Regions from separate parts of the Peribacillus sp. GL_122 genome, predicted to be linked through region 1. Evidence: riboswitches for the same ligand, from Rfam matches in the RefSeq annotation. Region 1 holds a riboswitch; each other region holds the start of a gene.
The links. A riboswitch is a leader RNA that binds a small molecule or an ion and turns the genes downstream of it on or off. The one in region 1 is predicted to bind glycine.
Positions count from the first base shown of each region.

Region 2: it holds a riboswitch for glycine, as region 1 does, so the genes downstream of both, AC3ISB_RS20730 (amidohydrolase) here and AC3ISB_RS13020 (amino acid permease) in region 1, are expected to answer to the same signal.
Region 3: it holds a riboswitch for glycine, as region 1 does, so the genes downstream of both, gcvT (glycine cleavage system aminomethyltransferase GcvT) here and AC3ISB_RS13020 (amino acid permease) in region 1, are expected to answer to the same signal.
Region 4: it holds a riboswitch for glycine, as region 1 does, so the genes downstream of both, AC3ISB_RS03100 (amino acid permease) here and AC3ISB_RS13020 (amino acid permease) in region 1, are expected to answer to the same signal.

Region 1 is NZ_CM174415.1:2,697,776-2,701,743, forward strand. Features, by position in the region: gene AC3ISB_RS13010 (amidohydrolase) at 1-679, shown strand, start outside; gene AC3ISB_RS13015 (hypothetical protein) at 1,283-1,525, shown strand; glycine riboswitch at 1,807-1,906, shown strand; glycine riboswitch at 1,910-1,966, shown strand; gene AC3ISB_RS13020 (amino acid permease) at 2,270-3,649, shown strand.
Region 2 is NZ_CM174415.1:4,293,749-4,297,716, forward strand. Features, by position in the region: gene AC3ISB_RS20725 (DNA translocase FtsK) at 1-422, opposite strand, end outside; gene AC3ISB_RS20730 (amidohydrolase) at 851-2,038, opposite strand; glycine riboswitch at 2,166-2,267, opposite strand; gene AC3ISB_RS20735 (DUF1444 domain-containing protein) at 2,522-3,328, opposite strand; gene AC3ISB_RS20740 (thioredoxin family protein) at 3,379-3,690, opposite strand; gene AC3ISB_RS20745 (hypothetical protein) at 3,803-3,968, opposite strand, start outside.
Region 3 is NZ_CM174415.1:3,843,255-3,847,222, forward strand. Features, by position in the region: gene gcvPB (aminomethyl-transferring glycine dehydrogenase subunit GcvPB) at 1-14, opposite strand, end outside; gene gcvPA (aminomethyl-transferring glycine dehydrogenase subunit GcvPA) at 7-1,353, opposite strand; gene gcvT (glycine cleavage system aminomethyltransferase GcvT) at 1,371-2,477, opposite strand; glycine riboswitch at 2,616-2,699, opposite strand; glycine riboswitch at 2,703-2,790, opposite strand; gene AC3ISB_RS18565 (DEAD/DEAH box helicase) at 3,166-3,968, shown strand, end outside.
Region 4 is NZ_CM174415.1:639,567-643,534, reverse strand. Features, by position in the region: gene AC3ISB_RS03105 (amino acid permease) at 132-1,517, opposite strand; glycine riboswitch at 2,023-2,101, shown strand; gene AC3ISB_RS03100 (amino acid permease) at 2,309-3,652, shown strand; gene AC3ISB_RS03095 (DUF3311 domain-containing protein) at 3,940-3,968, shown strand, end outside.

The DNA of each region.
Region 1 (3,968 bases):
TTCAGCAGGAGTTGTTGGTTATCATGCTGGATATTCCTTTAACGGCAGGGCTTATTTGAAATTAAAAATTCAAGGCAGAGGTGGACATGGTTCCTCACCACATCTAGCAAATGATGCCATTGTGGCTGGTGCTCATTTTGTTACAGCTGCTCAAACGATTATTAGCCGTCGATTAAGTCCATTTGATATTGGTGTGATTACTATTGGATCTTTTGATGGAAAAGGAACATTTAATATAATTAAAGACAGCGTAGAGCTTGAAGGCGATATCCGTTATATGACTGTTGAAACAAAAGAAAAAATTGAAAAGGAAGTTAAACGCCTTGTAAAAGGACATGAAGAAGAGTTTGGTGTAACATGTGATCTTACATATACGAATGACTATCCACCTTTATATAATGATCCCGAACTAACAGGAAAAGTTGCTGAGTTTCTTAAGAATGCAAAGGATAAAGATATTAAAGAAGTAATGGAATTTCCAGCAATGCCGCCATCTGAAGACTTTGCTTACTATGCTGAAAAAATCCCTTCCTGTTTCTTTTACATTGCTTGTACACCTAAAGGAGTAGAAAAACCTTATTTTAATCATAATCCTAAATTTGATATCGATGAAGATGCCCTTCTCGTGGCAGCAAAAGCAGTAGGGTATGTTGTTTGTGGTTATTATGAGTTAGATTAAGGAAAAGATTAGAATCATTTGTAAGGTGTGGTTCAGATTACCACAGGATTTGCTGAATTAGATATTTTTATTAGTAAAAAGTAAAACGATTGCGGAGAAAGGCTAATGGCAGTACCTGATAGACGGATTCTCCGTGTGAAGGGAAACTTTCATGCACGGTGCGAGGTAGGGGCTGATTGATTCTATAAATAAAAAATCTAACCACCCTATTACTATGGAAAAGGCAACGATAACTTCGAATTTTCACCTATCTGTAAATAGGGAATGCAAATAAATCAACCCTTTTTATAGAATGAATCAATTGAATTTTTATAAGGGTGTGTTTGGATCATCCTAAACACGCCCTTAAAATATGTCATTTTATCAAGGTAAGGTATAGAATTGATCATACTTTATGGATATGTTTTAAAAGAAGAGGCTAACCAAATTAGAGGCCTGGTTTGACGCTGGTAAAGTGAAATGGGAGATGGTTTCGTTAACACGTCAAGCATTGTGAAAATGAATGCTTGATGATAAATATAAACCTTATTGATCCAAATTATGTTATTCTATTTTTGTTTACAACAGTCCGTCTGAAAAACTGTAAAGGGGGTATAAGGCTTAATGGTTAAGGAAAAAAAAATCAAGCTAAAGAAGCCAAAGAAGTGGTGGGTATGGGTTCTAGCAATAGTCATCATTGCTAATATAGCAGGTAGTGGGGCTGAAGAGGAAGTTGATAAAGAAGAGAAGGCTTCTGATACTGCTGAACTTAGGGAGGAAGCTCCTAGACAATCTTTACTGCTGCAAGGATTTTCGCGAGTCTCGAATTTTCTCTTTTTCCATACATTAATTATGTTAAAACTATAGACTCTATGCCCTTTCCCAACTTTAAAATTTACCCGTATTGTCAATCGGAAAAATGTAAAAATGTTTCGCTTATACATAAGCTTGTTTGGGATTCCTTGCGACATAGAAAAGCTGCTATAAGCTTGTTTTTTCGTAGCTAATAACTTCAAATTATACACTGTTCATAAAGTTCAAACTTGTCCATATTTAATTATCAGAAAATAGAGCTTTTTCAGATAATAATTGAAATATCCATTAAAACCCGATAATATACAACTAGTAGTACAACTCTATATCAGCGGATGAAGATTGTGGGAGAGACTAAACATTGTTTAGCACCGAAGGAGCAAACCCTAAAAAGCAGGGGACTAATCTCTCAGGTAAAAGGACTACAATTGGACGCGTCTCTGAAGAGAGCCATAGGCCACCGAAGGAGCTAAACTCTCAGGTAAAAGGACAGAGGAAGTTAGGAAAATCCCTATCTTTCCTCTGCCTTTTTTTGTACTTGGAAAGATAAAAAGAGAGGAGAGTGCATGGAGATATGTAGATAAATGAGTCTATCCTTTGATTTGTGCAACTAATGGTATATTTTCAAAAAAGGTTGGTAGATCTATTTCAAAAAACTATATCTAGTACCCACCAAGAAAGCGCTTACAGTGATAGGTCAGTCTCCCAGTATGCTAATAATTCACACTCATTGAAGGACTGAACCTTTATAAGGAAAAAATTCCAAGTAGCCTATAAAAGTAGAAAGTGGGGAATCGTATGCAGGAACAAAAGTTGGATAGAGGGTTAAAAAACAGGCACGTACAACTCATAGCTATTGGTGGTGCAATCGGAACGGGATTATTTCTTGGGGCAGGAAAATCTATTCATTTAGCTGGGCCATCAATTCTATTTGCTTACATGATTACAGGCATCATTTGTTTTTTAATCATGCGCGCACTTGGAGAACTACTCTTATCTAATTTGAACTATCATTCCTTTGTTGACTTTGTAAGAGACTATTTAGGTAATATGGCAGCATTTGTAACCGGCTGGACATACTGGTTCTGCTGGATTTCAATCGCAATGGCCGACTTAACAGCAGTTGGACTTTATACTCAGTATTGGTTTCCCTCCGTACCGCAGTGGATGCCTGGATTAATTGCACTAGTCATTCTGCTATTTATGAATCTTGCAACCGTAAAACTTTTTGGCGAAATGGAATTCTGGTTCGCATTAATTAAGGTCATAGCTATTCTAGCATTAATTGTTATCGGTATTTTCATGATTATTAAAGGCTTTTCCACTGATTCAGGCGCAGCAAGTTTCACGAATCTGTGGAGTCACGAAGGTATGTTCCCAAATGGAATAAATGGTTTTGTCCTCTCATTCCAGATGGTAGTGTTTGCGTTTGTGGGCATTGAACTTGTAGGACTTACAGCAGGTGAAACAGAAGATCCAGAAAAAGTTATCCCCAAGGCGATCAATAATATTCCTATTCGGATTATAATTTTCTACATTGGCGCACTTATTGTCATTATGAGTGTTTATCCGTGGAACGCAATCATCCCAACGGAAAGCCCATTCGTTCAAGTATTTGTGGCTGTAGGTATTGCTGGAGCTGCTGGTATCGTTAATTTTGTAGTCCTAACATCGGCTGCTTCGGCATGTAACAGCGCAATCTTCAGTACAAGCCGGATGGTATACTCACTTGCCAAAGATAAAAATGCACCTGTACCGTTTGCAAAACTTAATGACCGTAAAGTACCTTCCAATGCATTGTTCTTTTCAACTGTTGTCATTTTAATTTCTGTTGTTTTGAATTATTTAATGCCTGAAGGAGTATTTACCTTGATTACAAGTATTTCTACCGTATGTTTCATCTTTATTTGGGGAATTACAGTCATCAGTCATTTGAAATACCGTAAAACAAGACCAGATCTAGTGAAAAAGAACAAATTTAAATTACCACTTTATCCAATTTCCAATTACTTGATCCTTGTTTTCCTAGCGTTCGTCCTTGTTGTTCTTGCACTTGCGGACGACACTCGTGTTGCCTTATTCGTTACTCCTGTTTGGTTCATTATGCTGATTGCGATTTATAAGATGCGCATAACGAAGGTGGATCAGGAGAATCAGAGAGAGGTAGCGGGGAATTAAGAGGCAAGAAATCCTTTGATTCTATTTGCTGTGTTTGTCCAGATAGTTGCCGCTCCATTTTTTCCAACTCGGTGAGTAAAAAATCTGCCCGTTTTAAAAAGCCAAAGATATCTGGTTGATTCTATGATAATTCGAAATAAATATTTTAGAATAGTATTGTTAGCGCTTTCAAAAATGCTTGACATAATTAATCGCAACTACTATTCTAAATGTACCAAATTGAATAAGCGGATGACAGTTGTGGGAGAGTGCAATGCGACACAAGCCACCGAAGGAGCAAGTTCCAAAAAGACCCTTGGAATAAATCTCTCAGGTAGAT
Region 2 (3,968 bases), 1.6 Mb from region 1:
GTTTTTGACGGGACTATTTTTGAGGTTTCCTCCCGGTCGAAGCTTCTCCGTTTTGGTTCAGTATCCCTTACAGGCCTTCTCGTTGTTTCTTTGGACACATTCTTCCCCTGTTTGGGTTCATTTTCTTCCCTGTTTCTTTCCCTAGGCTTTCTTTTATTCTGCTCCCGGTCTGGAATGAGCGGAAACTTGAACTGTCCTTTTGGATATTGAAACAGGATTTTCGTATCCGGGTCTGGCGTCTGGGACATATTTTCCACTTTTTGATTGTAAACCTTTATTTCTTCTTTCTTTGACTTAGAAAGCTTTGAAAAATCCATTTTCTTTAATGTCTCTTCATCAAGCGGCTCATCTATAATAATTTCTTCGATTTCAATAATTTCCTCTGCTTGGAACCATTTTTTCATCTTATTTAGCCATTTCAAAACTATCACTCTTTCTACATCTGTAGTTATGTAACTAATTCTACCAGTTATTTTAAAAATATCGAGAAAATTTAAGCTGAATTGGGATTAGCATCTATTTTTTTTATCGCATTCCTGCTAACTTAACGTATTTCGCAGAGCTCCTACCCTATTAAACCCCTTCTGGAATGAGTTTAAACCTATCAATTGCGAAATAACATTAGCCCCTAGTCTACTATTTAAATAAAACACCGCTGTTAAATCGCGTTTACAAAGAGATTAAGTTTTCATGCAGCCTTTGAAGCAGACTGGCCAATTCATTGCAACATCCTTCATGAAACCGCCGACGGCATCCAAATACCTGCCGCAACCCATAAAACACCGTTCGTTAATACCGAACGGTGTTTTGTGGGTTTCTGCGTTTTTTTTGCAAACAAAGACCAAAGGTACTATTTCCATTCATAAAAACTGCATACAACCTGCGCCACTGATTTGGAAGCGATCAAAAGGGCATCCTCATCAATGTCGAATTTAGGATGGTGATTGAAATATGCCTTCTCCACCCCTTTCGGTTTACAGCCAATGTAAAAGAAGCAGCCAGGAATCTTTTCTGCATAATACGAAAAATCTTCCGAACCAGAGAAAACCGGAAATTCCACAACCTTCTTAATATCTTTGTCATCCATGCTTTCCAGGCTATTTTTCACGAATCCAGTCAGTTCAGGGTCATTATATAACGGAGGATAATCGGGAACATATGTAAGTTCGCACTGAACATCAAATTCCGTTTCTATCCCTTTAACGATCCGGTGGATTTCCTTATCGATCAGCTGTTGGGTCTCTGCTGTCATATAACGAACATCCCCTTCAATTTCTATACGATCTTTAATGACATTAAAGCTTCCTTTTCCATCGAAGGAGCCGATTGTGACTACACCCATATCAAAAGGGTTCAAGCGACGGCTGATTACGGTTTGTACGGCTGTCACGAAATGGGCGCCTGCCACAATGGTATCATTAGCCATATGCGGGGAGGATCCATGGCCGCCTACACCCTTTATCGCTAACTTGAAATAGGTCCGTCCAGCCATCGAATAGCCGCCGCGATACCCGACAACCCCTGCTGGATGAGAAGGAAATAAATGGATTCCAAAAACAGCATCCAGTTCATCCAAAAACCCTGATTCCATAATGCTTTTGGCTCCTCCGGGGGGTGTTTCTTCTGCATGTTGATGAATTATTTTGATCGTACCTGATAGGGAATCTTTCAGCTCATTGATGCAGTCTGCCAATACCAATAAATAAGCGGTATGCCCATCGTGTCCGCAGGCATGCATGACACCTTCATTTTTTGAACGGAATGGAACCTCCGCTTCTTCTGAAATCGGCAGTGCATCGAAATCGGCACGGAGACCTATCGTTTTCCCTGGTTTTCCGCCTTCGATCGTCACGATGATCCCTAATCCATTTCCTACATTCGTTTGAATCGATACATCTTTCCCCTTATAAAAATCAATGATATATTTTGCCGTTTTCTCTTCTTTGAAGGATAGCTCCGGATTCTCGTGTAAATGACGGCGGATTTGAACCATTTCCCCTTTACGGGCTTCAAGCATGTTCATTAATTTGCTTTTCACATTCACGATTATTCTCCCCCATTATTTCAAGTTGATTAGCATATTAGTAAGTTCCATGTTCGCTGCAAACCTTCTGTATGTAAAAAGCCAAATAAAAAAGGACAGAGAAGGGTTCCGTAAACTTACCGCTCCCTTCTCTGTCCTTTTACCTGAGAGTTTAACTCCATTTTGGTCATGGAGGTTTCCCCGTTGGTGGCACACTTCCTGCGCGCTCTCCAGAGTTGCGTCCAGCTGCGGTTCCATTTACCTGAGAGATTTGCTCCAAGGGATATTTTTGGAACTTGCTCCTTCGGTGGCTCAATGCTTTGCACTCTCCCACAACGTTCATCCGCTCGTTATATTGTTTTATTCCATATTTTCAAAATATTACAATTATATTATCACCGATTAAAAAATAAATATCAACTCTAAGGGTCATAAACTCTATTAAACTTTAAAAGGACCGCTGTCAGATGCTGACACGGTCCTTTTGTATTCAATATATTATTGTTCACGCTTTTTGTTTTTACCCATAATGAAGATGGGCTCCAACTCATTTTCTTCGTAAAGAAATGATAGAGCCGTTATTGGAACATGACCGCTGGCAAAGAAGCTCATCGCCATTTGCGCAAGAATATCATAGCCCGTATCATTCTTCACATCGGCAATGATGATGACGTCCTGATGGGGAATGGCCACAGCCATGGTTCCCTCGATCTTGTCCTTCATTTCCCGAAGCCATGATTCATTCAGGATCCTGCTGGCATCATAACCATCATTCGTGTTCAAAAAATAAAATGCATTACCTGCAACGATATCCGACTTCATTTCAGTGGAGAGGGAACGGGCATTAAAAAGGGCAATTTCACGGATCCTGTCACCCTGCCAATTTTCCCGTTGAATCATCTTTTCATCTATAAGACGGTAGGTTTTCCCTAAATCAAGGGCATAAAAAATCCGGGTTTCAGCCGTATGCTCATCGAATAAAAATGGATTTCCTTCTTCCGATTCCATTGGAAAGGAGGTCGAGCGGATGACTGGGAAAATGAATTTCTCCTTGCCTTCCATGCTATGTTCTCCCCCCATCACATTCAGGGCCTCTTCCACGTAATAGATAATTTCATCGATGGCCTTTTCCTGTACGTTTTCATAGTTAGCAAGTACAGGAGGCAACTCGATGGTGATACCCTTCCCGGTCTTCACATTTTCCACCCGTAACGTATCTTTCTTGCTATCGAATTTAAATGTGCGATTTTCATCTTTTAAACATTCCTTCAGGATATTTTTCAGCTTCGTGCTGTCCATTTTCATGACTGACCCTCCTCTTCATTGAAAAATCCCCAGCGAGAAGGGGATATTGATTATAGTGATTGTATGAATTCCTCAATTTGTTCTTGCGTTTTACGATCCTTGCTCACGAATCTGCCTAGCTCTTTACCATTATCATACGCGATGAAACTTGGTATACCGAATACATCATTAGCCGCACACACATCGATGAATTCATCACGGTCCACATGAATGAATGTAAAGTCAGGAAATTTCGTTTCAATCTCCGGCATTATCGGTTCGATTACACGGCAATCCCCACACCATGTCGCCGAAAAAAGAAAGATATGTTTGCCTTCATTTTTCAATGCATCATATTGCTCAACGGTTTGTAAATTTTCCATTTGAATATTCCTCCTGCTCTAAATGACACCTTAGTTTTTATAATCCCATCATACCAGACTCTCCAGAAATCAACCATTAATACGGATCGGTTGAAAGGCAGGGGTCAGCTTATTACTGGGGCACGGATGAAACGATTTCCATCATTTGTTTTGCATCGGTTTTTAATTGGTCTTTATCCGTTTCGGTTGTCAGCTTCACCCCGCCGATTCCCACTGCAAGCTCATACTTTTCTTTCGGTATCTCTTTGATCGAGATAAAGCCGAATTTATCTTCAGTC
Region 3 (3,968 bases), 1.1 Mb from region 1:
TCTTGATTATTCATGTTGATCCCCCAATTCCTGCGCAAGTGCATCAATTTCTTCTTTTGTTCTAAGTTCAGTTACCGCGACCAGCATATGGTCTTTCAGCTCAGGATAAACCGTCCCTAAATCGAAGCCGCCGATCATCCCTTTTTCAAAAAGGTTTTTATTGATTTCTGAAAACGAAGCAGGCAGTTTAATGACAAATTCATTAAACGAAGGACCGTCGAATATCACTTCCACCCCTTTTGCCATAATTGCTTTTTTCGCATAATGCGCTTTTTGAATATTTTGCACGGCCATTTCTTTGACACCCTTTTTCCCAAGCGCGGTCATTGCAACAGAAGCTGCCAAGGCATTCAAAGCTTGATTGGAACAAATGTTGGATGTGGCTTTGTCACGGCGAATGTGCTGTTCACGAGCTTGAAGGGTCAATACAAACCCCCTTTTTCCATTTTCATCCACTGTTTGACCGACGAGTCGGCCCGGAACTTTCCGAACAAGTTTATTAGTAACGGCAAAATATCCACAATGAGGTCCCCCAAATGCCGCTGGAATGCCGAATGGCTGGGCATCCCCCGTTACGATATCTGCACCGAGTGCACCAGGGGATGTCAAAGCTCCCAATGCAAGCGGGTTACTGGAAACGATAAACATGGACTTGACTCCATGAATGATTTCCTCCATTTCTTTCAATGGCTCGATGCGGCCAAAAAAGTTCGGATATTGCACGATCACTCCTGCAATGTCATCATTCGCCAATTCCCTTAAAGCAGCTAAGTCCGTCACACCGTCTTTATAAGGAATTTCGACCACTTCCACCCGTTGCCCTTTCGCATATGTCTTCACAACTTCTCTTGATTCAGGATGAACGGTTCCTGAAATGAGAATCTTCTTGCGTCGTGTCTGGCCTGAAGCAAGCATGGCTGCTTCAGCTAGCGCCGTCCCGCCGTCATACATGGAGGAGTTAGCAACATCCATGCCCGTCAATTCACATATCATCGTTTGATATTCAAAGATCGCCTGAAGCTCGCCCTGTGAAATTTCAGGCTGATAGGGTGTATAAGCCGTATAAAACTCAGAACGGGATAAAACATGATCGACGATGACCGGTGCGTAATGGTCATAGACACCCGCACCAAGGAAGGAAGCATAGGTTTTAAGGTCCGCATTCTTGGCAGCAAGCCTTGATAATTCTTTCATTAATGCAGGTTCCGATTTAGCAGGCTTGATATCGTATTCTCCTTGAAAACGAACGCTTTCAGGGATATCATTGAAAAGTTCTTGAACGGTAGATACCCCTATCGCTTCCAGCATTTCTTGTTTATCTTGCTCTGTCATGGGTAAATAACGATGTTTCATCTAATGACCATTCCTCTCTATTTACGTGGTTTTTTATAAAAAGGTGTTTGTATGATAACGGCTTTCAAACGTTTGGAACGGATTTCCACTTCGACTTCCGCATCCAGCACCGAAAATTCCTTATCGATAAGTACCAATCCCACGTTTTTCTTCAACGTTGGTGATTGGGTACCGGTCGTGACCTCGCCAATGGCTTTATCACCGCTGTAGACCTTATACCCATGACGTGGAATGCCACGGTCAATCATTTCAATTCCCACAAGCTTGCGGGGAGCTCCTTTCTCCTTTTGCTCAGCAAGAACGGCTTTCCCGAAAAAATCCACTTCCTTATCCACTTTTACTGCAAAACCAATACCAGCTTCCATCGGGGTGATGTCCGCTGAAAGCTCCTGTCCATACAGCGGCAGTTTCGCTTCAAAACGCAGGGTATCACGAGCACCTAAACCAATCGGCTGAACCCCCTCTTCCTTTCCGGCTTCCATAATCGCCTTCCAAAGGGCAGGACCATTTTCACTGTCGCTATATATCTCAAACCCATCTTCACCAGTGTATCCAGTACGGGATACCAACGTGGAGATACCGTTGATCAGGACATTTTCCTTGAACTTGAAAAATCCAATTTCACTTAAGTCAGTATTTCCCGATAGTTTTTGTAATATCTTTTCTGCAGATGGTCCTTGAAGTGCCAGCTGTGTATAGTCACTCGATACATTCGTAATTTGGACATCTTCCGTTAAATTAGCTTGCAGCCAATTGAAATCTTTTTCTGTATTCGCTGCATTGACCACGAGCAGATAGTCGTCCTCAGCCCTTTTATACACGATAAGATCATCAACCGTTCCTCCGTTTTCATAACACATGGCGGTATATTGGGCACCGCCCTGTTGCAGCTTTGATATATCATTAGTCAGCATCTTCTGTAAAAAGGAAAGGCTCCCAGGACCCTTAACATCGACTTCCCCCATATGGGAAACATCGAATAACCCCGCTTTTGTACGTACGGCTTCATGTTCGTCCTTTATACCCGAAAATTGGACAGGAAGTTCCCAGCCGCCAAAATCAATCGTTTTACCTCCGTATTCACGATAAACCTCAAATAGTGGTGTTCTTTTTAAATTGGTCAAAAAATGACCCCCTTCAGATTTTTTTAAATTAATTGGCTTCATTATCAAAAGCTTCTTGTCATTACGCATCAGGTATATCCTGATTCATGATGTGAAAAAAGCACAAAAAAGGACAGAGAAAGCCCGTTTGAGCTTTTTCTCTGTCCTGAAACCTGAAAGTTTACCTATGTAATAGGTTTTCCCCTTTGGTGGCCGTCCCAAAACGGGCGGCGCTCTCCAGAGTTGCGTCCAATAAGAGTTCTTTTGCCTGAGAGATTCACTGCTAAGTTTGCTCCTTCGGCGCTACATCCGTAGTCTCTCCCCTTATCTTCACCCGCATATGAATGGTCTACCAATGAAAGGAAGCGAAATAGCCCCAAGCATCGGTAAAACCTTTGAGCATCATGGAATGCATTCTCTGCCAATTCTCCTAAAACTTCAGAAACCGTTTGAGTGATCTCCTTCAGTAATCTTGGATAAATTAGGAGCCTATAGCTCATACTAAGAAAACGCGAACTGCAAAATCGATGTACAAAGATTCTTTGTAGCGTTTGGAAATTGGAATTTTCTAAATATACTTATATCCTACCCTAAGAAACTTATCTCTGCAATATCTTTTGAAAAGAAATATTTTTCTTACTTCACATACGAAATGTTCGGGTTTTGACCTTTTATTAAGGAAATTATGATTTAAGAGGGAGTTATTTCTATGAAAATCAATATATCCTTCAATTCTGAATGGAATGACGAGTTTCTGCAAAAAATGGAAAATGACGGTCCATGGGGAAATTGGGAGCTTTATAAGTTGGCGGTTCAAATGGAGGAAAATCTTATCATCCCTGATTTTGAAGGTTTACAGGCGCCCAAGCACCTTCCGCAGTTAACCCCGCTTCCCCATCAATTGGAAGCAGCCAAGCAAGTGGTGGAAAAGATGAATGGAAAGGCCATTTTAGCTGATGAGGTGGGGCTCGGAAAAACAATTGAAGCAGGCTTGATCCTAAAAGAGTATATGATTAGGGGCCTTGTAAAAAAAGTATTGATCCTTGTTCCAGCCTCCCTTGTCACACAATGGGCTTTTGAATTGAATACCAAGTTTCATATACCGGCAGTCGTTCAGAGAAAAAGTTATGTTTGGGACTCCTGTGATGTGGTCATTTCATCCATTGATACAGCGAAACGCGCTCCACATCGAGATATCATTTTTACTCAGGAATATGACTTCATCATTATTGATGAAGCTCATAAACTTAAAAACAATAAGACGAAGAACTATGAATTCGTCCAAAATCTGAAAAAGAAATTTTGTTTACTCCTGACAGCCACTCCGATTCAAAATAAAGTCGAGGAGATTTTTCACCTCGTTTCGTTATTGAAACCGGGCCACTTGGGAAATGCCTCACTCTTTTCGGAAAAGTATAAAGGGAAAGGCCGGAACATCATTGAAGATGAACACCTAAAGGAACTGGTCAATACTGTCATGATTCGAAACCGGCGGGCCGATACTGGCATTGA
Region 4 (3,968 bases), 2.1 Mb from region 1:
TTCAACGGTTTTACTCGTAAATTTCGCTGTTTTACTCGTGAATTCCACGCATTTACTCGTGAATTCCACAATTGATCCAAAAAAACAAAAAAAGCCCTTCTCGAATTAAGAGAAGGGCTTTTTTTACCTTATCAGGAAATCTCATCATCGGATTTAACATCCAATGGTGTTCGTTTATCCATTTTCAGCATGTAATAACTTGCTGCGACCAAGGCTAGGAAAACGATCCCGACAACCAAGGAAATCCTTGTACTAGGATTGATCCACATACCGACAAGCACCATCAGTAAAAAGGCAATCGTCGCATAGTTACTGTAAGGGGCCAACGGCATTTTGAACGGATGTTTCTCCATTTCAGCAGCATTCACCTTTCTGAATTTAAGCTCACTGATAAGTAAGACAAACCATGGAATCATCCCGGGCAATACACTCGCACTGTACACATAAAGGAATAATTGAGGCGGTGCAAGGTAATTCAGGATAACCCCGATGCCCAATCCTAAAAGTACAGCGATCGTGCAATATGCCGGCACTCCATTTTTAGATACTTTAGCAAAGGCTTTCGGAGCTTGGCCATTCAATGCCAGTGTGTAAAGCATACGTCCTGCACTGAAAATCCCACTGTTGCATCCAGACATTGCTGCAGTGATTACGACAAAATTAATGATGCCTGCCGCTGCAGTGATACCTATTTTGGCAAAGGTTGAAACAAATGGACTGCCTAAGTCATCCAGTTGATCCCAAGGGAATACTGTCACGATGACGAATATGGCACCAATGTAGAAAATTAAAATGCGCCATATGATTGATTGGATCGCTTTTGTTACGGTCTTGGTTGGATTTTTCGCTTCTCCTGCTGTGATTCCGATAAGCTCAACGCCTTGATAGGAAGCCACTACTAGGGAAAGCGCGAAGAAGAATCCTGTCCAGCCTCCCGTAAAGAAGCCGCCATTTGCCCAAAGATTCGATAATCCAATAGCATCCCCGCCATTCCCTATTCCAAAGAAGATAAGGCCAAGGCCGGCAATGATCATCAATATAATCGTTATGATTTTTATAAGCGCAAACCAAAATTCAAATTCCCCGAAGGATTTAACCGAAATAAGGTTTGCCGCCCCCAAGATGATCATGGCGACCACACCTGGTATCCAAGCAGGTAACTCCGGGAACCAATATTGCATATACAACCCAACCGCGATGATTTCGGACATTCCGACGATTACCCATTGAAACCAATTGCTCCAAGCAGTCATATAACCTGCCAAGGGATGTATATAGCTGCTCGCAAAGGTTGCAAAAGAACCTGTAGTCGGTTCTAAATATAGCATCTCACCCATGGAACGCATGATGAAAAATATAAAAATACCTGCGATTGCATAAGCAAGCATAACAGAGGGCCCGGTCCATTTGATGGTGCTCGCAGAACCCATGAATAAACCGACCCCGATGGTTCCGCCTAAAGCTATCATTTGAATATGTCTTGATTCCAGCCCTCTCTTTAATTCCTTGTTCGACATGATTAACTCCCCCAGATGCAATATCGGTAATGCTTTTCCATCCTTGCCACGAACGACTCTCTTTTAATTAGAAATGCTTTATCGTAATCAATATTACATAACACTTCAATTATATTTCCTTATCTTATAATAGTAAATATTCTGTAAAAATACAATTGTATTTTTGAAAAAAACAGTTACCAATAATATCTTGTCGATTTTTCTAATCTAAAAATATCATTTTAAAAAAATGATGTTCAGTATTTTATAATAGTGATCGTTCAAAAAGAGCAGAAAACTATCACTTCTGCTTAAACCTTAAGTTAAATACAAACCACTATTAAACTGCGATAATGCCTGTTTCATTTCAAAAATATTTGTTGACCTACCGAAAAATTGATGATAGAATTCCAATATTATTTTATAAGCATAATGAATGATCCAACAGTGGAAGATTAACACTGACAGACATTTCTTCACAACCGCATACAAGCAAGCGATGAATGCTATGGATGACACTATAGCAGGAGCAGCTTCTGGAGAGACTGTACAAGATGCAGCGCCGAAGGATTCACAATCTCAGGCAAAAGGACAGAAGAGTAACGAATGATAGAATTGTTATTCTGAACCCTTTAAGAGATTGGTATTATCCAATCTCTTTTTTTATTGTCCATTTTGTGATTGGACTTAAAACTACACTCTTGAAAACCAATGGAATAGGCAAGCAGGGCAAAAAATCACGTCCCTCTCTCCAAGACCATGCAGGTTGAAATCATTCACTAACAAGACTATAAAAAACGGGGGCGTAAGAATTGGCTAAACAGGAATTAAAAAGAGATTTAAAAAATCGACATGTACAACTGATTGCAATAGGAGGAACCATTGGCACCGGTTTATTTTTAGGATCCGGAAAAGCCATACAATTGGCTGGACCTTCCATTATATTCTCCTATCTGATAATAGGGATTGCCTTGTTTTTTGTGATGAGGGCGCTGGGCGAATTGCTATTATCCAATGCAGGTTATGCATCATTCACTGAATTTGCAACCGAATATGTCGGTCCATGGGCTGGATTCGTGACAGGTTGGACATATTGGTTCTGTTGGATCATGACCGCAATGGCCGATATCATAGCTGTCGGTGTCTATATACAATATTGGTTCGATATCCCTCAATGGATTCCAGCTCTAATATGCCTAGTCATTCTGTTAGGGTTGAACCTATTGACCGTTAAGTTATTTGGCGAATTGGAATTCTGGTTTGCCATCATTAAAGTAATCACGATCCTTGCCTTGATCATCGTAGGAATCATTCTATTGATCATCGGCTTCAACACCAATACCGGAACGGTTTCCGTAACGAACCTATGGAATCATGGGGGCATGTTCCCCAATGGCATTTCCGGATTCCTATTATCATTACAGTTGGTCGTCTTCTCATTTGTCGGTGTCGAATTGGTCGGGGTTTCCGCAGCGGAAACGGCGAACCCGAGAAAGAACATTCCTTCTGCCATCAATAAAATCCCTGTCCGGATTTTACTTTTCTATGTTGGTGCCCTATTCGTCATTCTCTGTGTCAACCCATGGACACAACTTGATGCCTCAAGCAGCCCATTTGTAGAGGTCTTTGCGTTAATCGGCATTCCTGTCGCTGCAGGAATCATCAACTTCGTCGTGTTGACATCCGCTGCTTCTGCATGTAACAGCGGTTTATTTTCAACAAGCCGAATACTCTATACGTTAAGCAGGAATGGCGAAGCCCCTGCTAAACTGGAAAAATTAAATAAACAGGCTGTTCCAAGCAATGCCTTATTAACATCCACAATCGTTGTATCAATAGGGGCATTATTAAGCAAGCTGATACCGGAACAGGCATTTACCGTCGTGACGACCATCAGTGCCATCTGTTTCATTTGGGTATGGAGCATTATCTTGATCTCCCATCTCAAATATTCGAAAACAAGGCCTGATCTAAGAGCCGAATCGACTTTCAAGGCTCCTTTTACACCCTTTGTCAATTACGCCATTTTAGGATTATTCCTATTCATCCTTATTGTTATGCTGTTCGCTGAAGCTACACGACTATCACTGCTCTTGACCCCGATCTGGTTCATACTCTTGGTGATACTATATAACTATCGGAAAAAAAATAGCTAAAGGAAATAAAGCCTTGAATTCAATTCGAATTCAAGGCTTTATCCATCTAAGAAACATATCAAGATTAGGCAGTTGGCGCGTTTTTGCTAAAATATATCACCCAACTCCATTAAATTTTATATCAAAATAGTGTAAGCTATTATATATCATCGGACCTTTTTAAAAGAAGGTAAATCCGTCTTGTATGAATTTTCCTTCCCGGTTTGGTTCACCCAGCCATCAGTGGCATTGAAGAATAAACCCCATTGATGGACGTTTCACTTATTTAAAACGGAGGGGTTTGTTTAATGAAGATTATATATATCCTTACTCTAGT